Regions from separate parts of the Blautia sp. MSK18_10 genome, predicted to be linked through region 2. Evidence: riboswitches for the same ligand, from Rfam matches in the RefSeq annotation. Region 2 holds a riboswitch; each other region holds the start of a gene.
What was found. A riboswitch is a leader RNA that binds a small molecule or an ion and turns the genes downstream of it on or off. The one in region 2 is predicted to bind cyclic di-GMP.
Positions count from the first base shown of each region.

Region 1 (10,984 bases), on a different contig from region 2:
TATTGGGATTTAGATAAAGTTAAGCCGGAATAAATTAAGGGTGCAACATTGCAGAGTATATAGAAAATGCGGAATTAAAATGCAAGGTTGCAATCTGTAAAGACATTGCAGTGTTGCGTCCTTACATAAATTGTAAGAAGGTGAGAACTTGAAAAACGTTATGATTCCAGAGGAGTTATTCGGAAAGATTATAAAATATCATTTACTGGATCAGGAACAGGAAGCAGATGATATAAGAAAAGGTCTAGAGAAAAAGCTGGATGCAATGGTAAATCGTGAGGTATACAGTAAATCCAAAACTGCACCAACAAAAGAAGAACTGAAGAATTAAAGGTACAGGATCAGATGAAGTGGGTTGGGTTAATGAATAATATAAAAGTTAGTGCAGAAGAGATTATATTGAAAAACATGGTATATGTGTGAGTGTGAGAGAAGAGATCGCTCTTTTACACTTTTGTATATATTAGAATAGCACTTTAGAAAGCACTATGGTATAATAAGGTGAAGGTAAATCGGAATTGCAGATTTAGAAAAATTTTGGGTATTTGAAAAAAGATTGTAACCCTTAAGAGGCGAGAGTAAATATGGTTTATAGGAAATCTTGTGCTGTTACACTTTCTTGACATTTTCATGACTGTTCTAAGGATATTTTTACATTTGCCTGAGCTATACTTTAGCCATACCGAACAACCGGTAAATAAAAAATCAGGAGGTACTAAAATGATGAACAGATTATTCAAAAGAGGAATGGTAATAGCACTTGCAGCAGCAATGACTACATCCGCAGGTATTCCTGCCATGGCTGCCCAGAAGGAGACACAGGAGGAGACAGTGACTACATCAGAGGTAACACAAACAAATGTAGATTATGGCTCTCTCACTCAGAAGGAGATTGAAGAGTTTAACTCCATTTATGACCGACTTGACGCTATCGACAAAGAGGTAATGAAAGATGCAGATGGTCTTTCTGATGAAGATATCTATGCCAGATACGATCAGTATCAGGATGAAACCGATACCCTCATGGATCGCCTTGAGGAGCTTGATAAAAAAGCCGGGTGGATCGACAACGAGGAATATGAATATTCCGAGGATGGGTATAATGCTCTGTACGATACAGGCAAACTCACCGCAGAGGAAGCAGAACAGCTTCAGAAAGCATATGAAAGAATCGAAGAAATTGATGCGGAAGTGTGGACGGACGATGATCTTTCAGACGATGAGATCGAAGCCCGCTATGCAAAGTATGATGACGAGATTACATCACTGAACGCACAGATTGAAACGCTTGAAAAGAAAGCGGGTTGGTATGAGGGATACTATGGAAATTTGAGCGAAGATGAAGTCAATCAGCTTAACAGTATTTACAATAAAATTGATGCAATCTATGACAATATTTATAACGGCTCTGATAACCTCTCTGACGAGGAATTTGCTTCTCGCTATGCGAAGTATTCAGATGAGATTGATGCTTTGGAGGCACAGGCAATCGCTCTTGAAGCGAAAGCAGGTGGAACTAAAATACAGACATACTGATTTTGAAAGATATAATATGGGGAATCTCACGGAATTTCTGAGGGACTCCCCTCATGTGGGATTAAAGATATGGCAAAAAAAATCTATTTGGCAGATGATGAACAGGATATACGAGAAATACTCACAGAATTTTTATCCAATGCCGGATATGAGGTAACAGCATACAAGAATGGTGATACACTCTTTTCTGTTTTTCAGGAGAAGCCCTGTGATCTTGTTATTCTTGATATTATGATGCCGGGTTCAGACGGTCTTTCCATATGTAAAAAGTTAAGGACAATATCATCAGTTCCTATTATTATTTTGACGGCAAAGGATTCAGAGTCTGACCATATGAAGGGATTTATGTATGGAGGGGATGACTATCTGATTAAGCCATTTTCGCCGTCACTTCTTGTTGTCCGGGTAAATGCGTTGTTCCGAAGAGTTGAAATGAATATACCGGTAAAGGCAGATATTTCCTTTGGTGATGTGTGTTTTTCATGGGAGAAGCATAATGCCATTGTGAAAGAGCATGATATTGGTCTGACTATGACAGAATTTTCGCTTCTGGGATGTCTTATGGAACATGGTGGAACGGCAATCCCCCGGAATGAAATTCTCGACAAAGTATGGGGAATAGATTCTACGGAGATAGAAACCAGAGTTGTCGATGAGACAGTAAGAAGAGTCAGGCAGAAAATGAAGACCGCAGGCAGCAAAGTTCGCATTAGTGCTGTCTGGGGCTATGGCTATAAACTGGAGGATTGTAATGAATAAGACACGTTATAAAATTGCCACACTTACAGGTTCCGCCGTTATGGCAGCCATGCTTTTGAGCCTGCTGATTCTGAACATAGTTTTTAATAAAAAAATAGAGCTGAGAGCTGAGAATGCAATTAAAAACGTTTTTACTTTGAATTCAGACGAATATTTGAATTACGAATCTGAAAATGATACGGGCTCTTTATATTATGCCTCACTTGTATATATGGGGGCAGATTCAGAAAACAGGGATGACATATATCAGATTCTGACACCCAAAGAGAAGAAACTTATTGACTGGTATGAAACACACCCGTCTGATGAAATGCAAAGGGCAAAAATTAACGAAGCAACTTATTATATGAAAGCCAGAACAGAGTATTACGAAGACAGCAATGAGAGATTACTTGCTTATGTGGATGTTACCGGCGAACCAGAACTCGTAAAAGAAATCAGTTTTGGTGTTTTGCTGGATGCTTTTGTCATTGCCGCTCTCGGTGCTGCCATTGGATATTTTCTCGGGAAAAAACTTGAACAAAATGACAAAGCTCAGAAGACCTTTTTTGAAAATACATCTCACGAATTAAAAACCCCGCTTATGGCAATTTGCGGATATGCGGAGGAGATTGAAATGGGAGTCATTACCGATTATTCTCAAGCGGGCAGAATGATAGTGTCTCAGACGGAGCGTATGAGTAAACTTATTGAGGATATCCTGTATTTATCAAAAATGGAAAGCGGTACGGAACCATTAAAGTGTGAACCAATAGAAATGGCATCACTGGTTCAAGATATTTTGATGCCGCTTGAAGGAATTGTGAACAGGCGAAACCTTTCAGTATCGTTAGAACTGGACGAAGGATATGTCAACGGAGACCCGGAGAAGCTGGAACACGCTGTTGCTAACCTGATAACTAATTCCGTAAAATATGCGTGTAGTCAAATCGAAATATCGTGGAAAAATCAAGTCCTTTCCATCTGGAACGATGGAGGAGAACTTAGCACAGAGGATTTTTCCCATATGTTTGAACGTTTTCATACGGGACAAAACGGAAACAGCGGAATAGGGCTTGCCCTCTCAAAAGAAATCGTTGAAATGCACGGATGGAAACTTAGTGCGAAAAATGACAGGCATGGCATATGTTTATCAATGGTATGCCACAGTTAATTTAGAAACAATCAGGTTTACAGCTTCCAGTTTGTTGAGATGTTGCAAAATTTGGAATCAGGAGAGAATAAGAATGATTAACAATTTAATGTACATAGAATTAAAAATGGGATATTCTGATGATGATCCGGCATGGATTGGATATGTCAAAACTTCAAAAAGTAGAATAAAAATTTTTTGACATTTCTGCATATGGCTTAGCCCTCCTTTCCAGTGGATTCTCTTTCGAGTTTCTATGTAATCAGAGGGTCACAGGTCTCCGTTTCACTTCGGTCGTTGCAAAACGAGTGCCGCTGGCACTCAGCAACCTCTGCTGAAGGACTAACCGCCTACCGTTATGATAGCACCCATGTTTCGATTATAACAGTCAAGGTGGGAATCTGCAACCGGAAAGTTGACAGCTCATGAAAAATCGGCTGTGATACCATGTTGATACTAAAAAATGAAGAGAATAGAAATATAGCTTGGAAAATCCGCAATACAGGACAATATAGACACGAAAATCATAGAAAATAATGAGATTTTAAGAACCTCACAAACGTAAGATACCCCGGAACCGTAAGGTTTCCGGGGTTTTTCTGTTTTCTATGTTCTTTTGTTATTTATGCTGCAGACACACCATTTTCACCTGTGCGTGTCTGGTTCTCTGCGCCGGAACGGCGGATCCCTGCAAAGATAGAGCCGGCAATATTATGCCATACACTGAAAATAGCACCTGGAAGTGTTGCCAGTGGATTGGCTGCAAAGTTAGCTGCTGCCAGAGAAACTGCCAGTCCGCTGTTTTGCATGCCGACTTCAATAGCTATAGCTGTTGTCCGTGTATATTCTACATGGAAAATTTTGGCTGCAAGGAGTCCAAGCATCATACCACAGAAATTGTGGATTGCAACAACACCAAGGACCAGAACTCCGCAGTTTAAGATTTTCTCTGCATTAACGGCCACGATTCCGCCAATGATCATAACAATGGCAACAACAGAGATCAATGGCATGACATCTGAAACTTTATCTACATGCTCTCCTGCAAGTGTACGAAGAAGGATTCCAAGAAGTACAGGAATCAGAATTACTTTTACAACAGACAGTACCATTGCCCAGAAGGATACTTCCACCCAGGCACCTGCCAGAATGTACACAAGAAATGGAGTCATAACAGGAGCAGCCAGAGTGGAAACAATTGTCATTCCTACTGAAAGTGCAACATCACCGCCTGCAATATAGGTGATCACATTGCTGGCTGTTCCACCAGGACAGCATCCCACAAGGATCACACCCAGAGCCAGATCTGCAGGAAGATTCATGACTTTGCACAATACCCAGGCCACGACTGGCATAATCGTATACTGTGCAACTGCGCCAATGATCACTTCCTTTGGTCTGGAAAAAATTGCACGGAAGTCTTCCAGACGTATGGTCAGTCCCATGCCAAACATGATCACACCCAGAAAAACAGACGTATAATTTGTCATCCATGCAAATCCATCCCTCCAGAAAAAGGCAAGGCATGAAAAGGCAATGATGATGATTCCAATATATCTGGATGCAAAACTGCTGATTTTTTCGATTTTCTTTAAAATATTTTCCATATATTATACCTCGTAGCTGAAGTTATCGATCAGTCTTGTTTTGCCAATATAGACAGCCATTGCTACGAGAACATTATGATCTGCTTTTTCCACAGGCTGCATGGTAAGTGCATCTACCATGGAAACGTAGTCGATTTTTGCCAGAGGCTCTTTTTCGATCACTGCACGCATTTTGCCGAGAAGTTCTTCTGCGGAAATGCCTGCGTGGATGATTTCCTGTCCGAGTTTTACGGATCTGGACAGACAGAGAGCAGCCTTTCTCTCTTCATCGCTTAAATATGTATTTCTGGAGGATTTTGCCAGTCCGTCCTCCTCACGGATGATTGGGCAGCCTACGATCTCTATATCAAAATTCAGATCCTGGACCATCTTGCGGATGATGGCAAGCTGCTGAGCATCCTTCTGTCCGAAATATGCTCTGTCCGGGGCTACAATATGAAACAGTTTGGTTACAACTGTGCACACACCCTTGAAATGGATAGGACGTGTTTTTCCACAAAGTGTTTCAGATAATGTATCGATACTTACAAATGCATGGGGATCATGATACATTTCAGAAGGTTCAGGGCAGAAGATCAGGTCTGCGCCAAGACTCTCACAGAGTTTACTGTCTCGCTCGAAATCTCTTGGATATGCCTCAAGATCCTCTGTCGGACCAAACTGTGTTGGATTGACAAAGTCAGACACAACTACAATGTCGTTCTGCTCTCTGCATTTTTTGATCAGACTTGCATGTCCCTCATGAAGAAATCCCATTGTTGGAACAAGACCTATAGTTTTACCTTCTTTTTTCCATGCTTTGATCTGTTTTTTTGTTTCTTCTACTGTTTTTGTTACCTGCATTGTTATCTCCTCTTTCTCGGTCAATGGACCGGTATCATAGATTTTGAGATAGCCTCTTTTCTGAATTCACTTTCATCTTATGATAGTCTCTAACCTGATATCAATGTTTTCAGGCCATGTCTTTCAGCAGACCATGTTTCTCATAATTGGTCACTCTGCTGATCTTATTCTCTTCATCTACAAATACAACTGCAGGCTTATGAGTACGTGCCTCTTCAGGCTCATACTCTGCGTAAGCCATGATGATAATCTTGTCACCTGTGCTTACACATCTTGCTGCTGCTCCATTCAGACAGATCATACCGCTTCCGCGTTTTCCGCAGATTGTGTATGTCTCGAATCGACTGCCGTTGTTCACATCTACAATCTGAACTTTCTCATATTCCAGTATTCCGGCAGCTTCCAGCAGTTCTTCATCCACAGTAATGCTTCCCACATAATCCAGTTCGGCCTGGACAACAGTTGCTCTGTGGATTTTTCCTTTTAACATTTCTATTGTCATCTTATATAGTCCTTTCCTGCGGGAAAAATCAGAGTCATGCAGCTCCATAAAAAGGAAATATACCTTTATGATCTGCAAAAAAAGCGCATCAGGATACACTTTGACCCTGAAACGCTTCTGATTGATTCCCTGTATATTGAGTCCTGTTTCTGATACATAAAATATGGCTTGTTATTCCATAGATTAGGGGAAATCTGATTTCCTGTATCATAAATACCGGCTCCTATCTTTTAAAATTACATACATCCTTCCGTTTCCGCTTTCGGGTTCCGGCTGGCTGTTTTTATATAAGATTCCAGTGATTTCAGCCAGAGTATAGTTTTGAGTCCAAATACTATCTCTGAGTGGTATTATTACATCTGGTCGGTTATTTGTCAATAAATTGTTTATCTACTGTTCACATACAACTATCCCAAATCCCGAGACGATAAAACATAATTGATTTCTGACAGACAGTTTGCTAGAATATATCTATGAAAAGAGAGTAGTGTGCCGGGCGGATTCGGTTAAATAAGAAATGGAATAAAGTATATTATGGATAATTATGAAAAACAGGTATATACGGGAAGAAAGTTGTTTCTAAAGTATGATCAGGATAAGCTGATAGAGAAATATGGATTGAAACATGATGAAGAATATCTGTATTTGAAATATATCGGAACAGAATATCGGATCGATCGCGGAAATGGTGCCATTGAATATGTTGCGGATGATGAATGGACGGATTGCAGAGAATATACAATTGTTATGACAATTTATGATTTTCTCTGTTGCTCCGGACAGGAAGTACTGCCGCCTTTGACCGGGCAGTGGCAGCCTGTGAGCAGGTTTGTAACTGCCGGAAGCAGTCCGTCAACAGCCCCCTTTGTGGAAAAGTATGCAAAAGCATTTTCAGGAAAAGTGGAAGAGGTAAAGCAGGCCTGCACCTGTCTGGGGGGAAAGCAGACGGAGCGTTTGGCAGGGGCGGATCTGACATTTGAAATGCCTGTTCTTCCGGGTTTTTCTGTGTTGCTTCAGTTCTGGGATGGGGATGAAGAATTCCTGCCAAAGATTTTACTGTTGTGGGATAAGGTATCGTTATCATATCTTCATTTTGAGACAACCTATTATCTTCAGGGAGATCTTCTGAAGACTATACTGCAGACCATCGGCTGAATACATTGCAGCCGGTCATTTGGAGGGCGGTACGCAGTATCTGAAAGCTGAACACAAAAGAGGGAAAGAACCGGATGAACTTGTCACTGCGAGAATTGAAGTGGGGGATCAGATGGAGCTGTTGTTTTAAGAATATGGAATAATCAATCTATAGCAATCCTCGTAAATAATGCATTTAAGAGGATTGCTATAAGTACAAATGAGCAGAAAACAGTAATGTCAATGTTGCGTGGAATTCGGAAGTAGGAGAACAGTTCGAATATATAATCGGCTGTTCTTTTTTTAGCGTTAAAGCGGCGAGGTTTTTCTTGTGTACAGTGGAATGTAGGAGTATAATGAAATCAATATTTTGCACAAATTTACAATCTGTAATAGAACGACGATCGGCAAAGCAGATGAAAGTCTGTGACGCAAAGCTACAGGGCCTGTAAAATGGCAGCCAGTTGCATGAAATGATGTGCGCTGTCTGTGAGACGGTGTTTTTTTATGTTATAGGAAATTACTCCGTAATGTTCCTATAACATAAAAAAGCCCTCCGGGCAGGATCGCACTGCGACGGAGGGGAATTATGTCGCTGAAGCGACCCTTCGCAGGCGAAGAATCCTGCAAGCAGGGATGTTATTTCATAAACGGAACCATAATGATTTTATCGGAGAAGAGAGAAAAATATGAAAATCAAAAAAGTACAAAGTGCATGTCTTATTTTGGCATGTATAGCGGCAACAGGACTTATAGGGTGTGGGAAAACAGATGAAACACCAAAGAAGCACGAAGCAATTACTTTTATGGCTCCTTATCTGGAAGTGGACAATTTTATAGAAGAAGTGCATAAAACATATCCAGAGATTGAGCTTGAAGTAGTCCCGTACAGCGGAGCAAATACAACAACCTGTCTGCAGAATATGTTAGAGGCAGATGATCTTCCGGACATCTGCACACAGACTTTTTATAAGCCAGATGTGGTGGATGTCAGTGATAAGATGATTGATCTCTCAGGATACGATTTTACAGATAATTATGTGGAATCACGTCTGAAAGATGTATCCGATGAGGGTGCACTTTATATGCTTCCATCTTTGTACAACTGTTATGGAATCACCTATAATAAAACACTGCTTGAGAAGCATGGCTGGAAGCTGCCAACATCTTTTACAGAGCTTGAAGAACTTGCAGACAAGGCAAAAGAAGCAGGAGTTACGTTATGTATGGCACAGATTCAGTATCCTGGTTCAGCCTTCCAGTATATATGTAATATTGCGGATGCGGGATTCCTTGGTACTATGTCTGGAAAGCAGTGGCAGAAAGATTACCTGTCAGGAAAGGCAAATGTCAGTGACACGGAAGGCATGATGGACAGCATGGAATATATCCAGAAATGGAAAAATCTCGGTATGCTTGACTGCAGCAACAGTGATCCGGTAGATGATAGTAAAACAAGAGAAGCTTTTATAAAGGGAAATTCACTGTTTCTATTGGGACCACAGAATGGCATTATGGAATCAGAAGATACAACGGACAAATTTGGTCTGATGCCATACCTGTCTGAAGATGGAAGCAAGAATGTATTTATTTTAAATGTAAACCGTTTTTATGGATTGAATAAAAAGCTGGAGAATGATCCTGAGAAACTTGAAGATGCATTAAAAGTCATGAAGGTGCTGTCTACGGTAGAAGGAACCAGTGCCCTGTATCCGGACAGTACATTAAAAGCAGGACTGCTTCCTTTCAAAGATGCAAAGGCAGATGACACCTTCTATGCAGATATTTCGGATTTTATCAATGCAGGGAATACGACACCGTTTATTTATTCCGGATGGGAAAATACGATTGTAAATACCGGAACCAAAATGCAGGAATTCATGCAGGATAAGGCATCAATAAAGGATGTGGCAGATCAGCTGGATGAGGATCAGGACAGCGTGGTAAATAATCAGCCGGAAGTGATCACAACAGCTACAGAGGAAATTTCACAGGAAAGTTGTGCAAAGCTGGTGGGCAGATGCTTTGCCGAGGCAACCGGAAGTGACGTTGCTCTTATATCCCTTGGAACATGGATCAGTGGAAATGGTACGAACCAGAACAATGATGGTGTGAGCGGAAAACTGTATGCAAAGAATATTACAGACTATGATGTATGTATCATTCTTCCGACTGGCTGGTCACAGACGATTAAAACAATCAGGCTGACAGGAAAACAGATTCAGGCATTGTATGAAGAAGGTTATGATGCAGTTGGTACAGGCAAGAATTATCCATATATGTTGGTAAATCCTGAAGATATGGAACTGGAGGATGGAAAGACTTATCAGGTTGCAATTTCCGGAATCAGTGAAAAACTGGCATCGGAAACGGAAGTGACAGACAGTGGTATTGTAGGTATGGATGCGGCAAAAGAGTTTTTTGGGCAATTTAAGACTTTAAGTGAAGCAGACGCTCAATGGAAATAAGCGGAGGGGAAGGATGCAGAAGGCAAAGAGTTACCGGAACTTAATATGGGGTTGTTGTATGACTGGTATAGCGATGTTTTTTGCATTCTTTTTCCTGTATCATACTTATATCCAGGATATTATCTATGAAGAACGATTAAACCAGATGGAAGAGATTACCCGTCAGATGTTTCAAAATCTGGAGGATGTGATCGATTCCCACTGGGATCGGGTAACGGAAGAATGTAATTATCTGAGAGATGCAAACATACAGACTACAGATGAACTCTGCAGACATATGAAAAAGAAATATGAATTATCAGCATATGCAGATCATAAGATCACGTTGATGGCCGTGGATTCAGAAGGCGGATATTATACAGAATCCGGAAAAAGGGGACTTTTCCGGGATCTGGATTATTTTGAAGAAAGTCCTGAAAAGACCAGTTTTGTTTTTGATTCCATGACAGACAATCAGTCAAAGATGGTATTTCTGAATCGTCTGCCGGAGCCCATATATCTTCAAAACGGAGAAAAGAAAACTTCAATTCTTTATTTTGGAATTGCCCAGGACATGGAACAGTTGAATCCATATTTTAACTGCGAAGCTTATAACGGAAACAACAGTGTGTATGTACTGGATGATAATGGATCTAAACTGTTCAACAGCAATCAGGTGGAACTGATCAAGGGCCATAATGTATTTTCTGTTTTACAGAATATGAAGTATCTTCACAATTCTTCCTTTGAGAAAACAAAGGCGGAACTGGAAGAAAAAGGCTGCAGTTATTCTAATGCAGTTCTGGATGGAACAGAATATTTTTACGGATTAAAAAGAATGGAAAATGCCGAATGGACACTTATCTTTCTGGTTCCGGCAGAATATGTTGCTACGAATACATTAAAACTTGTCAATTTTGTTATGGTATTTATTGTTATCTTTACGGTTATCGTAGCTGTCTGTGTTATGCTGGGGATTTCCTTTGTCATGTACAGAAACCAGCAGGAAGCGATTCGCGTGGAG
Region 1 covers NZ_JAJCGT010000006.1:103,303-114,286, reverse strand. Annotated here, with positions in the region: partial or broken gene LI074_RS04880 (AAA family ATPase) at 1-33, shown strand, start outside; gene LI074_RS04875 (hypothetical protein) at 149-331, shown strand; gene LI074_RS04870 (hypothetical protein) at 346-423, shown strand; gene LI074_RS04865 (hypothetical protein) at 721-1,536, shown strand; gene LI074_RS04860 (response regulator transcription factor) at 1,606-2,295, shown strand; gene LI074_RS04855 (sensor histidine kinase) at 2,336-3,448, shown strand; gene LI074_RS04850 (bile acid:sodium symporter family protein) at 4,051-5,034, opposite strand; gene panC (pantoate--beta-alanine ligase) at 5,038-5,877, opposite strand; gene panD (aspartate 1-decarboxylase) at 5,987-6,379, opposite strand; gene LI074_RS04835 (DUF3786 domain-containing protein) at 6,914-7,534, shown strand; cyclic di-GMP riboswitch class I at 7,910-7,985, shown strand; gene LI074_RS04830 (ABC transporter substrate-binding protein) at 8,203-9,981, shown strand; gene LI074_RS04825 (ATP-binding protein) at 10,040-10,984, shown strand, end outside.
Region 1: it holds a riboswitch for cyclic di-GMP, as region 2 does, so the genes downstream of both, LI074_RS04830 (ABC transporter substrate-binding protein) here and LI074_RS07490 (substrate-binding periplasmic protein) in region 2, are expected to answer to the same signal.

Region 2 (10,984 bases):
GGAGCTGGTGTAGGAGCAGGCGTACTTGTGAGCCGCTATTTTGGAGCTCAGAATTATAGCAAAATGAAAACAATTGTGTCAACATCGTTGATCAGTTTTCTGATTCTGAGTATACTTCTGGGGGTTTTTGGCTTTGTTTTTTCTCATTTTATGATGAGTTTATTACAAACACCTGCTGACATACTGGATGAAGCGGTACTGTATCTGCGTGTTTATTTTGTGGGATTTCCCTTTCTGTTTATGTACAATATCCTTTCAACGATGTTCAATTCCATCGGTGAATCGAAGATTCCGTTGGGCCTTTTGATATTTTCTTCTGTTTTGAATATTGTTATGGATCTTTGGATGGTGGCAGGTTTAGGGCTGGGTGTGTTCGGTGCCGCCCTTGCAACTCTCATTGCGCAGGGGATTTCCGCAGTGTTTTCGCTTTTGATTTTCTTTAACCGGATGCGTCGATATAAAAGCCGCTTTAACTGGTTTGACAGGCAGGAGTTACATTCCATGCTTCGTATTGCAGTACCATCGGTTCTTCAGCAATCCACAGTGTCAATTGGTATGATGATCGTACAGGCGGTTGTAAATCCCTTCGGTACACAAGCGCTGGCAGGTTATGCGGCAACCATGAGAGTAGAGAATGTTTTTTCACTGATATTTGTATCCATTGGAAATGCGGTTTCGCCCTATGTTTCCCAGAATCTTGGAGCAAAGAAAATTGAACGTATCAAAAAAGGATACCATGCTGCACTGGTGTTGGACCTGTGTTTCGCAGTCCTTGCTTTCATAGTCATTGAAACACTGCACACCCCAATTTCTTCCTTATTCCTTGGAAAAGATGGAACCGCTCTGGCATATCAGGTGTCCGGGGATTATATGAAATGGCTGGGATATTTCTTTATTTTTATGGGTATTAAGATGGCAACAGATGGAGTTCTTCGTGGACTTGGAATTATGCGGCCGTTTCTCATTGCCAATATGGTAAATCTTGCCATTCGGCTGTCAGTTGCCTTGATTTTTGCACCGCGTTATGGAATTGCATTTGTCTGGCTTGCTGTACCGGCCGGATGGCTTGCGAATTTTCTGATCTCCTATGGGGCACTTAGAAAATCATGGCCGGTTGATGAAGGAGTTTCATTCCGGTAAATTTCTCTTAAGTTTTGATGGAAAGCTGGATTCGTATGTTAAGAGGTATATTTTCGTTACTGTTCACTGGCAATATCCCGCGAAGCGTGTTGCTGTGAACAGTAACATATTTTCTTATAGACATGATATAGTATGAGTGCTATAATAAAAAATAATTTTTTATGGCATTTATTGGCAAACCGGTTGAAAAGCCGGGGCGCAAAGCCAGAAGGAGCTAAAGTCAGATTGAAATCTGGCCATGCCAGCCGGTTGCATCATGCCTCAGTAATAAAAAAGGTAAATGTTAAATGGGCATTATGGAAAAAGTTCCTGTAAAATTTTTTACAAGGAACTTTTTTTTGTCTTCAAGCGGATATTTGCAACCTCCGCAGGGGACTTACCTGATTCGGTTAAATTTTGATGGAAAATAGAGAAGAACAGCAGGAATGGAGAAAAGATGAAAGGAAAAAGAGTGATTGCAGGCATTCTGCTTGTGGGAATTTTAGCAACTGCCCTGGCAGGGTGCAAAAACACAAATATCACCAAAAAAGAAAGAGAAAAGCCCGTTATCACCCTGGGCAGTGACAGTTATCCGCCATACAATTATCTGAATGAAGATGGAATCCCCACAGGAATTGATGTGGAATTGGCTACAGAAGCTTTCAGAAGAATGGGGTATCAGGTGGATGTTGTCCAGATCAACTGGGAGAAGAAAAAAGAACTGGTAGAAAGCGGAGAGATCGACTGTATTATGGGCTGTTTTTCCATGGAAGGACGCCTTGACGATTACCGCTGGGCAGGACCCTACATAGCAAGCCGCCAGGTAGTTGCTGTAAATGAGAGCAGTGATATCTATAAACTAAGTGACCTGGAGGGAAAGAACCTTGCCGTCCAGTCCACAACCAAACCGGAAGGCATCTTTCTGAACCGGACGGATGAAAGGATCCCCAAACTGGGCAATCTGATCAGTCTTGGGCACAGGGAACTGATCTATACCTTTCTGGGAAAAGGATATGTAGATGCAGTTGCTGCACATGAGGAATCCATTGTCCAGTACATGAAGGATTATGATGCAAGCTTCCGTATCCTGGAAGATCCGCTGATGGTGGTCGGGATAGGTGTTGCTTTTGCAAAAGAGGATGACAGAGGAATCTGTGAGCAGATGGATCAGACGCTGGAAGAAATGCGTCAGGATGGCACATCCCTGAAAATCATTAAAAAATATCTGGATGATCCCCAGAAGTATCTGGAGGTGGATGATCTTGGATATTAGGAGAAGAATAAAAGTAAAACGATTCTGGATATTCGGCATTCTGCTTGGAATCTGTGTGACTGCAGCTTCCCTGTATTACTTTTTTCAGGCAGAGAAAAAGGAAGCAGAGAACAGGATGGTGAAAACTGTAAACTATGTCAAAGTGCAGTGTTCCACCTACACCCATTATAATGAAGCTTCGGAATCTAAAAGTCTCCTCCGCGCCATTGAAAGTGCCAGACAGATGAGTACGAATATCGACATGGAAACAGAAAACGGCGGCCGGCTAAGCCAGGAGTTTCTAAAAGAAAATCTGCAGACCCTCTGGGTGGATGGTATCCTTGTGCTGGATACAGAGGGAAAGACAGTCTGCAAATACAGCATGGATGAGGCTCTGACCAATGAGATCACAGATTATCTGCAAAAAGACATTATCATGGATTTTACCGGATATGAAGAAAGATCTTATTCGGAACGGATTGACCGAGAAGACGGATCACGTATCGACATTGCAGCCTGTGCCAGAAAAGATGCACCAGGTATGGTTGCAATTTATTATTATACATCTTCGGAATTTGTCAGAAATTATACCCTGACAATACAGAACCTTTTAAATGGCTATAGCACTCAGAAGGATGGAACGATTATTGTTGCAGACAAGGGAACCATCGTTGCCAGCAACGATGAAAGCCTGCTGGGACAGGATACTGCCGGCAACCAGGTTGTCCAGGCAATGAAAGAGCATACAGACAGTCAGCATATTTTTCATTTAAAAAATGAAGGAACCGGAGGTTACGGAATCATGCTGAAGCAGCGGGATTATTATATTTATACCTATCTTCCGGATACGGAAGTATTCCGTAACCTGCCACTAAGTGTAACAGCTGTCGTTTTTCTTTATTTACTCATATTCGGTATATTCTGCTTCTGGGGTTACAGAGCGGATCTGGCACATCGGAAACAGGAAAAGGAAAAAGATGAAACATATAAAGCAGAACTTCTAAGAGCAGCAAAAAAAGCAGAAGCAGCCAATGAGGCAAAAACTGAGTTTCTGCAGAGAATGAGCCATGATATCCGGACACCGATCAATGGAATCTGCGGCATGATCAATGTGGCAGACCATTATGCAGACAATATGGAGAAACAGACGGAATGCAGGGCAAAGATCAAAAAGACATCCCATCTGCTGCTGGAACTGATAAACGAGGTTCTGGACATGAGCAAGCTGGAGTCAGATGAAGTGGTTCTGGAAGACATCCCATTTAATCTGAACAGTATTTTTGAGGAAATACTGGGTGTGATCGAACATATGGCTGCGGAGCAGAACATCCGGATCATTTGGGAAGAGAAAGAAGTTACACACTGGAATCTTATTGGAAGTCCGGTGCATGTGAAACGGATTCTGATGAATATTTTGTCCAATGCGGTGAAATATAACAAAGAAAACGGATATGTCTATATCAGCTGTCGGGAAATCCCATCGAAACAGACAGCAATGCCCACATTGGAATTTGTCTGCAGAGACACCGGAATTGGAATGACAGAGGCATTCCAGAAACGCATTTTTGAACCATTTGCACAGGAACATGCAGGAAGCCGCACAAAATTCGCCGGAACAGGACTGGGAATGCCAATTACAAAAAAACTGGTGGAGAAAATGGGCGGAACCATTTCCTTTGAAAGTAAAGAAGGCACAGGGACTACATTTGTGATCCGGATTCCATTCCAGATTGATGCAGATATGAAGGACAGGAATGAAACGGAAGAAAAAACAGAAACTTCTATCCAGGGGCTCCATGTTCTTCTGACAGAGGATAATGAGCTGAATATGGAGATTGCAGAATTTGTGCTTCAGAATGAAGGCGCTGTGGTGACAAAAGCATGGAATGGACAGAAGGCTGTTGACATATTCAGAAAAAACAGACCTGGAGAATTTGATGTTATTCTTATGGATATTATGATGCCTGTCATGAATGGATATGAAGCAGCAAAGATGATCCGCTCTCTGGACAGAGAGGATGCAAAAGTGATACCGATCATTGCCATGACAGCAAACGCGTTCACTGAGGACAAAATGAGAGCAAAGGAAGCAGGAATGGATGAACATATTGCCAAGCCTGTTGATGGGAAATTATTAGTAAAAGTGATCAATGAGTTAGTAAAACGCGATCAGAGGGAGAAGTTATAATGAAAAAGAAAAAATGGAACAAGTTAGTTTCTGTACTTTTGGTGATGGTGACAGTCATGTCACTTCTGTCTGGCTGCGGCAGGAAAAGTACGGAAAAAGAAGACGCGGAAACTATCACAGTGTATCTATGGACTACAAATCTGTATGAAAAATACGCATCATACATCCAGGAACAGCTTTCGGATATCAACATTGAATTTGTAGTAGGCAATAATGATCTGGATTTCTATCGTTTTCTGAACGAAAACGGTGGATTGCCGGATATTATAACCTGCTGCCGGTTTTCCCTCCATGATGCAAGTCCTCTGAAAGACAGTCTGATGGATCTTTCCACAACCAATGCTGCAGGTGCTGTCTATGATACATACCTTAACAGTTTCAGAAATCAGGATGGCAGCGTAAACTGGCTTCCTGTGTGTGCAGATGCCCATGGCTTTGTAGTGAACAAAGATCTTTTTGAAAAGTATGATATTCCTCTTCCAACGGATTATGAAAGCTTCGTTTCTGCCTGCCAGGCATTTGATGAGGTGGGTATCCGTGGGTTTACTGCAGACTATTACTATGATTATACCTGTATGGAAACACTGCAGGGTCTGTCTGCATCAGAGCTGTCTTCTGGGGATGGACGTAAGTGGCGTACCATCTACAGTGACCCGGACAATACAAAGAGAGAAGGTCTGGACAGTACCGTCTGGCCGGAGGCTTTTGAACGTATGGAGCAGTTTATTCAGGATACAGGGCTGAGCCAGGATGATCTGGATATGAATTATGATGATGTGGTTGAGATGTACAAAAGTGGTAAGCTTGCCATGTATTTCGGCAGTTCTGCCGGTGTAAAAATGTTCCAGGATCAGGGCATTAACACAACATTCCTGCCATTCTTTCAGCAGAACGGCGAAAAGTGGCTGATGACTACACCATATTTCCAGATAGCTTTAAACCGTGACCTGACAAAGGATGAAACACGTCGGCAGAAAGCAATGAAGGTACTGAACACAATGCTTTCAGAGGATGCGCAGAACCGGATCATTTATGATGGGCAGGATCTGTTAAGCTATAGCCAGGATGTGGATTTCCGGCTTACGGAATATCTGAAGGATGTGAAACCTGTGATCGAAGAAAACCATATGTATATCCGTATTGCGTCAAATGACTTTTTTTCCATTTCCAGGGATGTGGTGTCTAAGATGATCTCAGGAGAATATAATGCAGAGCAGGCTTATCAGTCATTTAATTCCCAGCTTCTTGAAGAAAAATCCACTTCTGAGGATATTGTGCTGGATTCAAAGAAAACTTATTCCAATCGTTTCCATACCAGCGGAGGCAATGAAGCCTATTCTGTTATGGCAAACACTTTGCGCGGTATTTATGGGACGGATGTGCTGATTGCAACAGGAAACAGCTTTACAGGAAATGTACTGAAGGCCGATTATACAGAAAAAATGGCAGGCAACATGATTATGCCAAACGAGCTTTCCGCTTACAGCAGTGAGATGAGCGGGGCAGAACTGAAGGAAACGGTCAGAAACTTCGTAGAAGGCTACCAGGGAGGCTTTATCCCCTTTAACCGCGGCTCTCTGCCTGTGTTCAGCGGTATTTCTGTAGAAATCAAGGAAACGGATAATGGTTATACATTGAGTAAAGTTACAAAGAATGGAAAACAGATTCAGGACAAGGATACTTTTACTGTGACCTGCCTTGCAGCACCACAATATATGGAAGCTTATCCGGCAGAGGAAAATATTGTATTTGATGGAGGGGATACCTCTGTGGAAGATACCTGGACAACATATGTTTCAGATGGTAATGCCATTCTTGCAGAGCCTGAAGACTACATTACTCTGAGGTGAGAAGAATGGATGTTAAGAATCATAATACAAACAGAAAGAAACGGGTTGTGAGAAAACGATGGAATGCAGCAGTTCTTATTGCCCTATTTGTTGGAATCCTTTTGACTGTTTTCCAATATTTGGGGTTTGTATCGAAGACTGTTTATGAGGAAAGTGTTTCTCACCTGACAGAAATTTTTCATCAGTCTGATAATATGCTAAGTGAGCTGACAAATAAGAATCTGATTTATCTCCATATATGGGGGGAATATTTGCAGAACACTTCCGATGAAAGTGAAATTCGTGAGTATATAGAGAAAGCACAGGAAGATGCAGGCTTTTTAGATTTTTATTTCCTGTCAGCGGACGGGAACTATAAGATGGCAACAGGTGAAACCGGGTATCTGGGATTACAGGAAAATATTGAAGATGAGATCCGGCAGGGAAATGATGTGATAACCAATGCAACAGTTCCCGGAAAATCCCAGCTCCTTGTTTTTGCCACTCCCAGGCCTCATGGAAGTTATCAGGGCTTTGAATATGATGCCATTGCCATTGCCTATGAAAACTCTGATATCGTAAATGTGCTGAATATTTCTGCTTTCAATGGAAATGCCCAGAGTTATGTGGTTCATCCGGATGGCCGTGTTGTTGTGGATCATTCTTCTGAGGCATGGGGAGAGGTGTATAATTTCTTTGGGATTCTGAGAGAACATTCTACTCTGTCTGAAAAAGAGATCCTTAAGCTTTCAGAAGAGTTTAAGGAAGGACATACAGATGCAATGCTGATAAATCTGGATGGAGAGGATTACTATCTGGTCTATGAGAAATCCAAACCTCAGGACTGGATCTTTCTGGGACTTGTCCAGGCTGATATCGTCAATGCAAGTATGAATGTTCTGCAGCGTAGCACTGTGCTGCTTGTAAGTGCAGTAGCGGTGTGTATTGCCGGTCTTTTTATTGGAATTATTCTCCGGAAAAACAGGGTAAACCTGAAGAGAAAGGATACGGAGATCCTGTACAGGGACGAATTGTTTCAAAAGCTGTCAATGAATGTAGATGACGTTTTCCTGATGCTGGATGCAAAAACATATCAGGCAGATTACGTCAGTCCCAATGTGGAAAAACTGCTGGGAATTACAGTAGAACAGATTCGTAAAGATATTTGTGTCCTTGGGAAACTGCATCCCGGGGACGTTGAAGATCCGGAGAAGAAGTATCTGGAAGAAATCCAGGTTCATGAGCAGCAGGAATGGGATCTTGAATATGTTCATCAGAAAACAGGAGAACACCGCTGGTTTCATAACGTTGCAATGGGCAGCGAGGTAAACGGAAAAAAGAAATATATCCTGGTTCTGTCAGATCGTACCTCTGATAGAAAAATGAATCAGGCCCTTTCTGAGGCGGTCCGCGCTGCGGAGACTGCAAACAAGGCAAAGAGCACCTTCCTTTCCAATATGTCTCATGATATCCGTACACCAATGAATGCGATCATTGGTTTTACTACACTGGCTGTAAGCAACATTGATGATAAAGAAAGGGTTCGGGATTATCTGGGTAAGATTCTTTCCTCCAGTAATCATCTGCTCTCACTGATCAATGATATCCTGGATATGAGCCGTATTGAGAGCGGGAAAATCCATCTGGAAGAGACGGAAGTCAGTCTGTCAGAGGTTCTTCATGATCTGAAAACCATTATCAGCGGACAAATCCATGCGAAACAGTTAGAGCTTTACATGGATGTCATGGATGTTACCAATGAGGATGTTTATTGTGACAAGACCAGGCTGAATCAGGTACTGCTGAATCTTTTGTCCAATGCGATCAAGTTTACTCCTGCAGGCGGAACCGTTTCTGTCCGGCTGAGAGAGTATCCGGGTACACAGAGAGGCTGTGAACTGTACGAAATCCGGGTAAAGGATAACGGAATCGGCATGAGTCAGAAATTTGTACAGAAGATCTTTTCTCCTTTTGAGAGAGAGCGGACTTCCACTGTAAGCAGGACTCAGGGTACAGGACTGGGCATGGCTATTACCAAGAACATCGTGGATATGATGGGTGGAACCATTGAAGTTCAGACAGAACAGGGAAAAGGTACTGAATTTATTATCCGCCTGCCATTGCGGATCCAGCCTGAGAATCACCGTATAGAGAAAATCGCAGAGCTGGAAGGCCTGAAGGCATTGGTAGTAGACGATGATTTCAATACCTGTGACAGTGTGACTAAGATGCTTGTAAAGGTTGGAATGCGTTCGGAATGGACACTTTCCGGTAAGGAGGCTGTTCTCCGCGCACGACAGTCTATGGAAATGGGTGATGCATTCCATGCTTATATCATTGACTGGCGTCTGCCGGATATGAACGGCATTGAAGTTACCCGTCAGATCCGAAGTCTTGGTGATGATACACCGATCATTATCCTGACTGCTTATGACTGGTCAGATATTGAAGTGGAAGCCAGGGCAGCAGGGGTGACTGCGTTCTGTGCCAAACCTATGTTTATGTCAGATATCAGAGAGACTCTGATGGCGGCTATCGGCCAGAAGCAGGCCGGGGCAGAGGATAATATTCTTCCGGCAGCAGATTCAGATTTCAGAGGCAGGCAAATACTGCTTGTGGAAGATAATGAACTGAACAGAGAAATTGCAGTAGCACTCCTTAGTGAATATGGTTTTCAGGTTGATACAGCGGAAGATGGAGCAGAGGCTGTGGAGAAGGTTAAGAATTCAAGACCAGGTGATTATGATCTGGTGCTTATGGATGTGCAGATGCCTGTAATGAACGGATATGAGGCTACTGAGCAGATCCGTTCACTGGATGATCGGGCACTGGCGGGAATTACGATCCTTGCCATGACTGCCAATGCTTTTGACGAAGACAGAAAGAAAGCACTGGCATGTGGTATGGATGGATTTCTATCCAAACCAATTGTTATAGAGGAACTGATCAGTACATTACAAAACAGTCTGGGGTAAGTTTTCTGTTTGAACTGTGATAATGGGATATGAAAAGTGGTTTGATGAAAGCAAGGAGGAGCAACGAATGATTTGTGGAATGACGTATTTTCAGATATGTCTGTATTTTCTTATTTATTCTTTTGGCGGCTGGGTTGTTGAAGTTATTTTTCATGCAGTAGCGTTGGGAAAAGTTATAAACAGAGGTTTCCTGAATGGACCGGTCTGCCCGGTATATGGATTTGGGGTGCTTTCTGTTTTTGCTTTGCTCAATACAATTCAGGGCAGCGGGCGTCAGATGAGTGATGGAATGATTTTTGTGTTTGGAATTGTTCTGGCAACTGCGGTGGAGCTGGTTGCAGGCTGGCTGCTGGATGTGTGTTTCCACGCAAGATGGTGGGATTATTCAGATAAACCCTTTAATTTTCATGGCTACATTTGCCTGGAGTTTTCTCTGATCTGGGGACTGGCTATCGTTATGGTAGTAAAAGTTTTCCAGAAGTATGTAGAGGCACATGCGTTACATACACCTGCAACCTGGGAATGGATTGTGATAGCAGCTTTGTATGCTGTGTATCTGACAGATTTTATTGTGACGGTAGCAGTGATCCAGGGACTGAATAAAAAGCTTACCAGACTGGATAAGGTTCGCTCAGATCTGAGAATTGTAAGTGATAAACTGAGTGATACACTGGCTACGACTACGATTGGCACAGCACAGAAAGTGGGAGAAGGAAAGGTTCAGGCAACTCTTGCAGCAGCAGAACTGCGTGATGCAACTGCCGCACAGCGAGAAAAATCTATCGAAATGCTTCGTATAAAAAGAGCGGAGCTTCAGGCTCAGTTTGAGGAACTGTCCAGTTCTATTACCAATCATACCGTTGTCGGTCAGGGGCGTATCATCAAGGCATTTCCGAAGATGCAGCACAGAGACTATTCCGAACTGATTCAGGAGCTGAAAAAGAGATTAAAATAGATTAAAATGCAGAGGGAGGTTTCAGGTGAACAGACAGGCAGTACAAACCTTAAAGACTTATTTTGGATATGATACATTCAGAGAAGGGCAGGAGAGTGTTGTGGAGTCCATTCTGGAACACCGGGATGTGCTTGCAATCATGCCGACAGGAGCCGGAAAATCTATCTGTTATCAGGTACCGGCACTGATGCTGTCAGGAATTACGATTGTAATTTCTCCTCTGATCTCACTGATGCAGGATCAGGTAAAGGCTTTGAATGAAGCGGGAATACATGCCGCATTTATCAATTCTTCACTGTCGGAAAGTCAGATTAGCAAGGCGTTGTACCTGGCAGCAGGAGGAAGATACAAAATTATTTATGTTGCACCGGAACGTCTGGAAAATTATGAGTTTCTGGAATTTGCCAGACAGGTGGAGATTTCCATGGTGACAGTGGATGAGGCACATTGTATTTCACAGTGGGGCCAGGATTTCAGACCAAGCTATGTCAAAATCGTAGACTTTGTAAAAAATCTTCCCGGTCGTCCGATCGTCAGTGCTTTTACCGCAACTGCAACAGAGGAAGTAAAGAACGACATTCTCTGTACTTTAAATCTGGAAGATCCGAAAGTAGTAATCACCGGGTTTGATAGAAAGAATTTATATTACAGCGTGGAAAATATCCG
Region 2 covers NZ_JAJCGT010000013.1:38,269-49,252, reverse strand. Annotated here, with positions in the region: gene LI074_RS07495 (MATE family efflux transporter) at 1-1,140, shown strand, start outside; cyclic di-GMP riboswitch class I at 1,304-1,397, shown strand; gene LI074_RS07490 (substrate-binding periplasmic protein) at 1,577-2,392, shown strand; gene LI074_RS07485 (ATP-binding response regulator) at 2,376-4,559, shown strand; gene LI074_RS07480 (ABC transporter substrate-binding protein) at 4,559-6,409, shown strand; gene LI074_RS07475 (hybrid sensor histidine kinase/response regulator) at 6,415-9,363, shown strand; gene LI074_RS07470 (putative ABC transporter permease) at 9,431-10,318, shown strand; gene recQ (DNA helicase RecQ) at 10,344-10,984, shown strand, end outside.

Region 3 (10,984 bases), on a different contig from region 2:
CCACTTTTGCATATCCATTTATCCAATTTTTCCTGGGACAATGCCTCCGCGGAGGAGAAATGTTCTTAATTTTTCTTCCTATTTTTTTCATATTATCTCCAAATGAATTTCAGGAGGTTATTAACAGTTAAATATAAATTATAAAATCATATAAGTACATGTTGAGTGTTATAAGATATTAGAGTAGAATATTATTGAAAGGAGTTGATACTTTGAGTAAATATTATTCTATACATGAATTTTCAAAAATTATAGGCGTATCTGCCCAGACATTACGAAATTGGGATGCCAATGGAAAACTTCATCCGCATCATACTACAGTAAGTGGCTATAGATATTATTCTGATGAGCAACTCAACCAGGTAATAAATGTAAAGCCTAAAAAACGCATTACAATTGGATATTGTCGCGTTTCTAGCCATAAACAGAAAGATGATCTGGAACGACAGATCGATAATGTTAAGACATATCTTTTGGCAAAAGGACAGCCATTTGAGATAATAAGTGATATCGGTTCCGGGATTAATTATAAGAAAAAAGGACTTCAGGAATTGATCAGGCGAATATCTCAAAATCAGGTTGAAAAGGTTGTTGTTTTATATAAAGACCGGCTATTGCGATTTGGTTTTGAGCTGATAGAATATATCACTTCACTTTATAATTGTGAGATTGAGATCATTGATAATACTGAAAAATCCGAACAGCAGGAACTTGTTGAAGATCTGGTTCAGATAATCACAGTATTCAGTTGTAAATTACAAGGAAAACGAGCGAATATAGCTAAGAAACTTGTCCGTGAACTGATACAGGAGGAAACAGATGGTAAAAGCCAAAAAAGTAATGTTGATACCAAACAATGTACAGAAAACTAAGATGTTTCAGTACGCAGGTGCTTCAAGATTTGCTTATAACTGGGCTTTGGCCAGGGAAATAGAAAACTATGAAAAAGGCGGAAAATTCCTTTCAGATGCAGAACTCAGAAAAGAATTTACAAAGCTTAAACATTCTGATGAATATGCATGGTTACTGAATATCTCAAATAATGTAACCAAACAGGCGATCAAAGATGCCTGTACTGCTTATAAGAACTTTTTCAGGGGCTTGCAAAAGTTCCCAAGATTCAAGTCAAAAAAGAGATCAATGCCGAAGTTCTATCAGGACAACGTTAAGATACGCTTCAGTAATACACACGTTAAATTTGAAGGCTTTTCTTCCAGCAGGAAAGCAAATAAACAAAAAATGAATTGGGTAAGACTTGCAGAACATGGACGTATTCCGACAAATGCTAAATATATGAACCCGAGAATATCCTTTGACGGATTGAACTGGTGGATCAGCGTATGTGTAGAATTTCCTGACTGCAGGGAAACACTTAATGATGACGGGGTCGGCATAGACCTGGGGGTCAAAGACCTGGCTGTCTGCTCTGATGGGACTAAGTATAAGAACATCAATAAGAGTCAGAAAGTAAAGAAATCAGAAAAACAGAAACGCAGGTTACAGCGTAGTATCTCTCGTTCTTACGAGAAAAATAAAAAAGGAGAAAGTTACTGTAAAACAAATAATGTAATCAAAAAGGAAAAACTTTTATTAAAACGAAATCACAGATTAACAAATATCCGTAAAAACTATTTGAATCAGACCATATCGGAGATCATAAATCGAAAACCAAGATTTATATGTATTGAAGATCTGAATGTCAGCGGAATGATGAAAAACAGACATTTATCCAAAGCAGTCCAGGCACAGGGATTTTTTTGGTTTAGAAAACAGCTCGAATACAAATGCAGCGATAAAGGGATCCAGCTTATTGTGGCTGATCGGTTTTATCCATCATCAAAGCTTTGCAGCTGTTGTGGAAATATCAAAAAAGATCTGAAGTTATCTGACAGAGTTTATAGATGTGCGTGTGGGAATATGATTGACAGAGATTTCCAGGCATCTATAAATCTCAAGACTTATGGAGAAAAATTTGCAGGCTGACACTGAAATGTTAATGCAAATATGTACGGATACGTTAGTTCGGAATTTACGCCTATGGAGAGTACAAGAACTTGTGAGTAGATAGATATTTATATCATCAAAAGCATACTCTTTGAAGTAGGAATGGAACATAGAAGTTTATAACTTTTTATAAGTTTTCAGTAACGGTATGCAGACCATGCGGAATCTTGCACGAAACATGATATGGATGATGCGCTGTTTTAAACTTGGAAGAGAGAGTGGTATTCTGTATCCGGAAACAGAAACTGATGCTTGTACCAATTTCATAAAACGAAGTGATACGTTACGTTAAGCCGATGGCTTTAATTGGAAGTTTTGGAATTAAAAACTGTATGAAAATGTGCTATGATAAAATTGATAAATTAGGATTTAGAGGATGTGAATGAGCAGCATGAAGAAAACAAAAGAAGGAATTAATTTGAAAAAACTCCTTAGGCTGAAGAATACAGGCAGTATCTTTGTGATTGCGGGGCTTTTGATGATTTTTGTAATAGCGTCGTACACATATATTCTGCAAAGTTCTTACACTAAGACCGCCCTTGAAACAGAAATCACACGTGACACAGCGAGTGCAGATGCAGTACACAAACTTGTGAATGGAAGAATCGGCAAAGAAGATTTTGATCAAATCAAAGATCAATCTGATGAAAAGAAGCAATTATATAAGGATATTTCTTCATATTTCAATGAAATCAGAACACTGAATTCTACTCGATATATTTACACCGCTAAAAAAAATGAAGAAGGAAAACTCGTTTATGTGGTAGACGGTTTGAATCCGGATGCGGATGATGTAAGACACCCTGGAGATTATATTGAGGAAGAAATGGTTCCGTATATTGATAGGGCTATTTCTGGGGAGAATGTGTACTCTCAGGATATCATTGATACAACATGGGGTCCGATTTTTACGGCTTGCTATCCTGTAAGCGCAAATCTTGATGGGACAGGAGAAATCATTGGCGCATTTTGCATTGAAATGGATATGCAATCAGCTTATGGAATGGTTGAAAAGACGAATCATATTTCCATCATCTGCGGTTTAGTCGCAGGAGCTATATTGCTTTTAATTTGTCTATATACCTATTATGTTTACCAGAAAAGCAAGGCAGAAGAGCAAAAACAAAAACAATTATTAATGACCGCCGCTGAGGAAGCAGATGCTGCCAACAAAGCAAAATCTGCGTTTTTGCTTAGTATTAGCCATGACATCAGAACGCCGATGAATGCCATTATTGGATTTACAAACATTGCGCTTCACCAGAACACGGTTTCAGATATTCATGGTAGCTTGGAGAAAGTTCAAAAAAGTTCGAATCATCTTCTCTCTTTGTTGAATGACGTTCTGGATTTTACTCGCATTGAAAGTGGAAAAGTTACTATTTCGCCCGAGCCAATGGACATTACTCAATTGACAGATAACGTCCAGGCGATTATGAATGGACTTCTTTATAATCGAGATCTTAAGTTTGAAGTACATCGAGAAATCTCAAAGAACCCATATGTCCTTGCGGATGTTGTGCGTATCCGAGAAGTTTTGGTGAATCTTCTTGGCAATGCTGTGAAATTCACAAAGGACGGCGGAAAGATTACTTTGGATATCAGCAGTTACCCAGGAGCGGATGAGAAACATATCATAACTCGTTATGTTGTTCGAGATAACGGTATTGGCATGAGCGAAGAGTTCCAGAAAAAATTATTCGATCCGTTTTCACAAGAAGATGATGCTAATGCCAGAACCCAATATAAGGGAACCGGTCTTGGTATGGCCATCACAAAAAAATATGTGGATATGATGGGCGGTTCAATTGCTGTTGAGAGCAAAAAAGGTGTAGGTTCTACATTCACAGTGGAGATCCCACTGGAGTTGACAGAACAGGTTATTCAATCAGAACAAAAACAACATCTACATAGAGATTTGACGGGTATTCATGTTCTTATGGCTGAGGATAATGATTTAAATGCTGAACTTGCTACGATAATGCTGGAAGATGCTGGTATGACCGTAACACGCGCATCAGACGGAAAAGAAGTTGTGAATTTGTTTAAAAATCATCCACGAGGCACATACGATTTTATTTTGATGGATATTATGATGCCAAACATGGATGGACACCAAGCAGCAAAAGCCATTCGAGCCTTGGGTATAGAGCGGTCTGATGCAGTTACGATTCCAATTGTAGCTTTGTCTGCAAATGCTTTTATAGATGATATTCAGGAATCCCTGGATTCAGGCATGAATGACCATATTTCCAAGCCGATTAACATGGAGGAATTAATCGATACTATCACTAAATACATTAAACACGATTAGGAAAACAAAGAAGTTAATTCTGATGAAAAGTTTGCACTGGTCTTGCACTGACTTTTCTATTTCGATGTGATATTATTATAATCGCCAGAAAAGCAATGAGGGTCTACGGAGTTTTCCGTAGGCTCTTTTTTCTTGGCCGGATGCGTCTTTCATCCTTTCACGCATCCGTACATACGAAAGGAGGATTTTTTTTGTGAAAATCTTAGAAAACAATAACAAATCAAACAACCTAGAAGAAAACTTAATTTTGGTTGAAACTATTCCGATAAAAGAATATACTTATAATAGGCTTGTTGTATCGTTTGGAGGAAAATTATGGATTATATAACAACGATCGAAATGTCAAAAATATGGGGAATTTCATCTAGAAGAATTTCTCTTTTATGTAGCCAGGGAAGAGTGCCTGGAGCAGAGAAAAAGGGAAAGACTTGGCTAATACCAAAAGATGCGGTAAAGCCAACAGATCCTCGAAAGAAAAATAGATGACGTATTGGAGGTTATAATGCTTATGTGAAGACCAGAACATTGGTATATTTTAAGGATAAAATTTGTGAAATAAAGAATAAGCTTGTGAAGGCTATTTTTTATTATATAACAGTAATTATGCTGGTATTGGATCCAATATATTTGTGTTTACTCAGTGGAGCATTTGGTGGTGGAGATGTAAACGGAATCCTTTATTTAATGCCACAGGCATGGATATGGACGATTTTCGCCTTCATATTACTTTTTAACATATGGATTCTATTAAAAAAGGTAAATCCAACGTATACTGCGTCATTTAAGGAAAGATGAAACAAAAGGAGAAGATATGGAATCAGATATCATTAAAATCAGTCATCTGAATAAAAGCTTTAGCGAAGTAAAAGCGGTAAATGATTTGAGCTTTCGTGTGAAAAAAGGAGAATTGTTTGCGTTTCTTGGAGTAAACGGTGCAGGGAAAAGTACAACCATTTCCATTCTCTGCGGATTGCAGAAAAAAGACAGCGGAACGGTTCAAGTAAACGGAATAGAAACTGACAAAGTCGGCGCACAGACAAAAAGAATGCTTGGTGTTGTGTTTCAGGATAGCGTACTTGATAAACCGCTTACGGTGAAAGAAAACCTAAAGAGCAGAGCTGCTTTATACGGCATTACAGGAAATGCCTTTGATAAGAGATTACAGGAGCTGGTCGAGATTCTGGATTTTGACGAGTTTTTAAACAGACCTGTAGGTAAGCTGTCGGGAGGTCAGAGAAGAAGAATTGATATTGCCCGTGCATTATTGCACAGACCGGAGATTTTGATTCTTGACGAGCCTACTACAGGGCTTGATCCGCAGACAAGGCAGTTAATCTGGAATGTTATCGAGAAACTTCAGAAAACTGAAAATATGACAGTATTTCTGACTACACACTATATGGAAGAGGCTGCTAATGCCGGGTATGTTGTGATTCTTGACAAAGGAAGTATTGCAGCGGAAGGTACACCATTTGAACTTAAAAATGATTATGTACAGGATATAGTGTCTGTTTATGGTATTTCCGAAGATGAAATAAAGTCATTGAACAGAGAATATAAAAAAATACGTGACGGATATCAGATAAAAGTAAGAAATACGAAAGAAGCTACGAAGCTTATTGTAGAGCATCAGGACCTATTCACGGATTATGAAGTAGTAAAAGGCGGTATGGATGATGTATTTCTTGCAGTCACAGGAAAGAAGCTTGGAGGTGAACGCTGATGAGAACAGTATTGGCATTAATGGACAGGAACAGGAAACTGTTTTTTAAAGATAAAGGTATGTTGTTTACATCAATGATCACACCAGTTATTCTAATTGTTCTGTATGCTACATTTCTTGCAAAGGTTTTCAAAGATTCTTTTACAGCAGCAATTCCGGATATGATTACAATTTCGGATAAGCTTATTAATGGAACCGTGGCAGCACAACTGACAGCATCACTTATGGCAGTGAGCTGTATCACTGTAACATTTTGTGTGAATCTGACTATGGTGCAGGACAAGGCAAATGGAACAAGGAAGGATTTTAATGTTGCACCGGTCAGCAAGGAAAAAATTTATTTGGGATATTTTCTGTCAACAGTAGCTAATTCATTGATGGTCAATGGACTTGCGTTTGTATTATGCCTGGGATATTTACTTAAAATGGGATGGTATATGAATACAGCAGACATATTATGGGTTTTATTTGATATGATATTGCTCGTCCTATTTGGAAGTACGCTTTCAAGTATCATTAGCTTTCCGTTGACAACACAGGGACAGCTTTCGGCTGTAGGTACAATTGTCAGCGCAGGATATGGTTTTATATGTGGTGCTTATATGCCGATTTCAAATTTTGGACCAGGTCTTCAGAAGGCACTGTCTTATCTTCCGAGTACATATGCCACTTCATTGATTAAGAATCATATGCTTCACGGAGTTTTCAGAGAGATGGAGAGAAAAAATTATCCGGATGAAATGGTTGAAGCGATAAGAGACACGCTTGATTGCAATCCGGTATTTCATGGAAATGTGGTGAGTATAAATCAGATGATTGGCATTATGATGGGAAGTATAGCTGTATTTGGAATTATTTACTATGTGGTTACATTGTTGTTAGCGGGTGAAGGCAGACGATAGGAAATATTGTTTTTAGCGGGTGAAAGTTCTAGGGATATGGAACGATCTGAGTACAAATGAGCAGGAAACAGTAATGTCAATGCTGCGTGGTCTTCGGAAGTAGAAGAACAGTTCGAGTATATGTATCGGCTGTTCTTTTTTTTATTTTTTGGCGTTAAAACGGTAATGTTTTTCTTGTGTACAGTAGAGTGCTATAGTATAATAAAACCAGTTTTTTTGCATAAGTATTAAAGCTATAATATGGAAATTGGCAAACCAGATGAAAGTCTGGGACGCAAAGCTACAGGGCCTGTAAAATGGCAGCCAGTTGCATGAAATGAGGTGCACTGTCTGTTTGACAGTGCTTTTTTATGGTAGAGCACTTGAATAAGTAATACAGAAGCTGTTTGGAAAAATATTGTGAAAAATAGTGTGGAGGTTATTGATAATTAATGAATGTAAAATTAAAATCTGGAAGCAAGCAAGCAACTGTAGCCTAGAGGAGGGGAGAAAGATGAAGAAGTGCAAATTAGTACAGAATATAATGAATTTCAAATTTTGTTACATTATATTTTGCACAATTATATGTTTTATTGTTTTATCCGTTCCTGCATCTGCCAAAGAAAACTCTGACAATGTTATCCGGGTAGGATCTTTTGAGGAAACTTATAATGTAGTCAATGAAAAGGGAGAAAGAAGCGGCTATGGTTATGAGTATCTTCAAGATATTGCAGGTTATGCAGGATGGACATATAAATACATAACAAGTGATTGGAAAAACTGCTTTACACAGTTGGAAAATGGAGAGATTGATATTCTTGGTGGCATTTCCTATACAGACGAACGTGCTGAAAAAATGCTTTTTTCCGATATGCCTATGGGGGAAGAGAAATATTACATCTATACGGATGCATCCAATATGGATCTTACAGCAGGAAATTTGGATTCTTTTGAGGGAAAAAATATTGGTGTGTTTAAAGATAATATAGTGGAGGATGTGCTTAATGAATGGGAATCAAAATATGGTCTGTATACGAAGCATATCAATGTTTCTACAAACACAGAAATTATGGACAAACTGTCGAACCATGAAATTGACTGCTTCGTTTCGCAAGAAGACCCCCGTTGGGAAGAATCGGATATTTCACCGCTTACAAGTATTGGAGAGACAGAAATCTATTTCGCTATAAATCCAGAACGTCCGGATATCAAAGAATCACTGGATAGTGCTATGCGCAGAATCAAGGATGACAACCCATTTTACACAGATGATCTCTACAGGCGTTATCTTTCTGCACAGAGCAGCTCGTTTCTTTCAAAAGAAGAAAGTGAGTGGATCGGGCAGCATGGTGCAATCCGGATAGGGTATTTGAATCAGGATGGAGGTATCAGCAGTGTAGATCCATCAACAGGTAAACTGACAGGTGTTATTACAGATTATGTGGATCTTGCAGAAAATTGTCTGCAAGGTCAGACTCTGGAATATGAATTAAATGAATATGAGACAAGAAGTGAACTGCTTCAGGCATTGCAGGATGGAAAAATAGACCTGATTTTTCATGCAAACCAGAATCCATACTTTGCAGAAACAAATGGATTTGCTTTGTCGGATACGCTATTGACTCTGAATATGGCAGCAATTACGGCAAAGGATTCTTTTGATGAAAATAAAGAGAATATAGTTGCCGTTGAAAAAGATGATTTTGCATTGAAAGCATATCTTTCATACAATTATCCGCAATGGAAGGTTGTGGAATATGAAACATCAGATGCAGCAGTAAAAGCAATGCAGAAAGGGGAGACGGATTGTATTGTAAGCAATTCAGGTACTGTTTCAGACTATTTGAAAAATAATAAGCTTCATAGTGTTTTCCTGACAAAAGAAGCTGATGTTCCATTTGCTATTCAGCAGGGAGAACCGGTTCTTTTGTCCATTCTGAATAAAACACTGACATCTATGCCTACAACTCAATTTTCAGGTGCAGTAGTTTCGTATAATGTTTCCTCACGAAAAGTTACAGCGAAGGATTTTATTCAGGACAATTTACTGACAGTATTACTTATCGCTGGAATTTCTTTTTTCGTTGTCCTGTGTATAATTCTTGATTCTTTGAAAAAATCAAAACGTGCGGAAGAAAAATCCAAGAAGTCTGCTGAGCAGGCATTGAAGCTGAATCAGGAGCTTGAAGAAAAACAGCAGGAATTACAAAATGCACTTGTAGGAGCACAGAGTGCCAATAAGGCTAAGACTTCCTTTTTAAATAACATGTCTCATGATATCAGAACACCGATCAATGGTATTATTGGTATGCTTACGATTCTTGAGAAAAGCGGAAATGATGCTGAGCGGGCAAAGGATTGCATGAATAAAATATATGAGTCATCGAAGCTGCTACTATCATTGATAAATGATGTTTTAGATATGGCAAAGTTAGAATCAGATACAGTGGTTTTTGGTGATGAATCCATCAATCTGGATCAGGTATGTCAGGAAATCACGGAGTCACTATCTTTTCAGGCAGAAGAAAAAGGACTTCATGTTATAGGAGAACATGATGATTACAGTGGTATATATGTTTGGAGCAACGCAGTTCATCTGAAAAAAATATTGATGAATCTGTTTACAAACAGCATGAAGTACAATAAGGTGAATGGTTCTATTTACATGAGTATGAGAACGATTGAAAGATCAGAAGATCACATGACATGTGAATTTAAAATAAAAGATAATGGAATTGGAATGTCAGAAGAATTTATAAAAAATGAATTGTTTACTCCATTTGTACAGGCAGATAATTCCCCACGTTCTGATTATAATGGGACAGGTCTGGGAATGCCTATTGTGAAACAACTTGTAGAAAAGATGGGCGGAACCATAACAGTTGAAAGCAAGCTTGGTGAAGGGAGCTGTTTTACTGTAGTACTTCCATTTAAAATTGATACGAATGCACGGCCGGAAGAAAAAGAAGATTTCAATGCAGATATATCAGGTGTCCGGATATTATTGGTTGAAGATAATGAGCTGAATGCGGAAATAGCAGAATTTATACTGACGGAAAATGGGGCTAAAGTAGAAACAGTGAAAAATGGGTTAGAAGCTGTTCAGCACTTTGAAGCCTGCGAATCAGGAACATACGATGTTATTTTAATGGATGTCATGATGCCGGTGATGGATGGGCTTACTGCCACAAAAACAATAAGATCCCTGGAACGGCAGGATGCAAAAACAATCCCTATCATTGCTATGACTGCAAATGCATTTAGGGAAGATGCAGAAAAGTGTATGGAAGCAGGAATGAACGCACATTTGTCAAAGCCGATTGTGATTGAGGAAGTTATAAAAACGATTTTAAGGTATGTTCATAATGATTAGCAGAGGTTCATGAATTAGTGGAATACAATTGACAGGGCTAAAAGATGACAATGCAGGAGTGCTATAAAGCTATCGGAGGAAACTATGAGGCTGTTTTGGGACGCCTTCACAGCGAAGCACTGATTTAGAGATTTACATTAAAGTTCCTTGAAGACCAGAGTTATCTACAGTTAAAACAGGCATTGGAAAATAAAAATTATGAAGATGCTTTCCGCAGTGCGCACACATTGAAAGGGGTGTGTCAGAATCTTTCCTTTGACCGTCTGTATGAGGTTAGTGATAAATCCTTACCGAACCAGATTTATTCACAGAATCTTATCAAGGTTATGCAGGAAAAAATCGATTTCTTCAAATCGAACAGTGGCATAAATTCGATTGATTACAATGCAAGTTCGGGGCAATTAACTATAATAAATGAAAAACAGAAGATAATATACCAGAGAGAAGATCCGGGATTTGATGTATTCAAAGTGTTTGAATAACTGCGCGTCGCATTCTCGTTACTTCAGTAATAGATAAGATTCTATAAAAGATAATACTATCTGATTTAAAATAATTCAACTACTTTCGACATTACTATAAATCAAAACAAATTGATTGACAAAGAAAACCTAGAGTTTATGCGGGATTAATGGACTTTATAATCGATGTAACTGTCAAAGACCCGGCTGCCCTGATTGTTTCATTAT
Region 3 covers NZ_JAJCGT010000032.1:17,912-28,895, reverse strand. Annotated here, with positions in the region: gene LI074_RS12455 (IS607 family transposase) at 213-872, shown strand; gene LI074_RS12450 (RNA-guided endonuclease InsQ/TnpB family protein) at 820-1,983, shown strand; gene LI074_RS12445 (ATP-binding protein) at 2,396-4,318, shown strand; gene LI074_RS12440 (hypothetical protein) at 4,512-4,646, shown strand; gene LI074_RS12435 (helix-turn-helix domain-containing protein) at 4,634-4,804, shown strand; gene LI074_RS12430 (hypothetical protein) at 4,829-5,113, shown strand; gene LI074_RS12425 (ABC transporter ATP-binding protein) at 5,130-6,041, shown strand; gene LI074_RS12420 (ABC transporter permease) at 6,041-6,943, shown strand; cyclic di-GMP riboswitch class I at 7,183-7,258, shown strand; gene LI074_RS12415 (response regulator) at 7,437-10,295, shown strand; partial or broken gene LI074_RS17940 (Hpt domain-containing protein) at 10,475-10,777, shown strand.
Region 3: it holds a riboswitch for cyclic di-GMP, as region 2 does, so the genes downstream of both, LI074_RS12415 (response regulator) here and LI074_RS07490 (substrate-binding periplasmic protein) in region 2, are expected to answer to the same signal.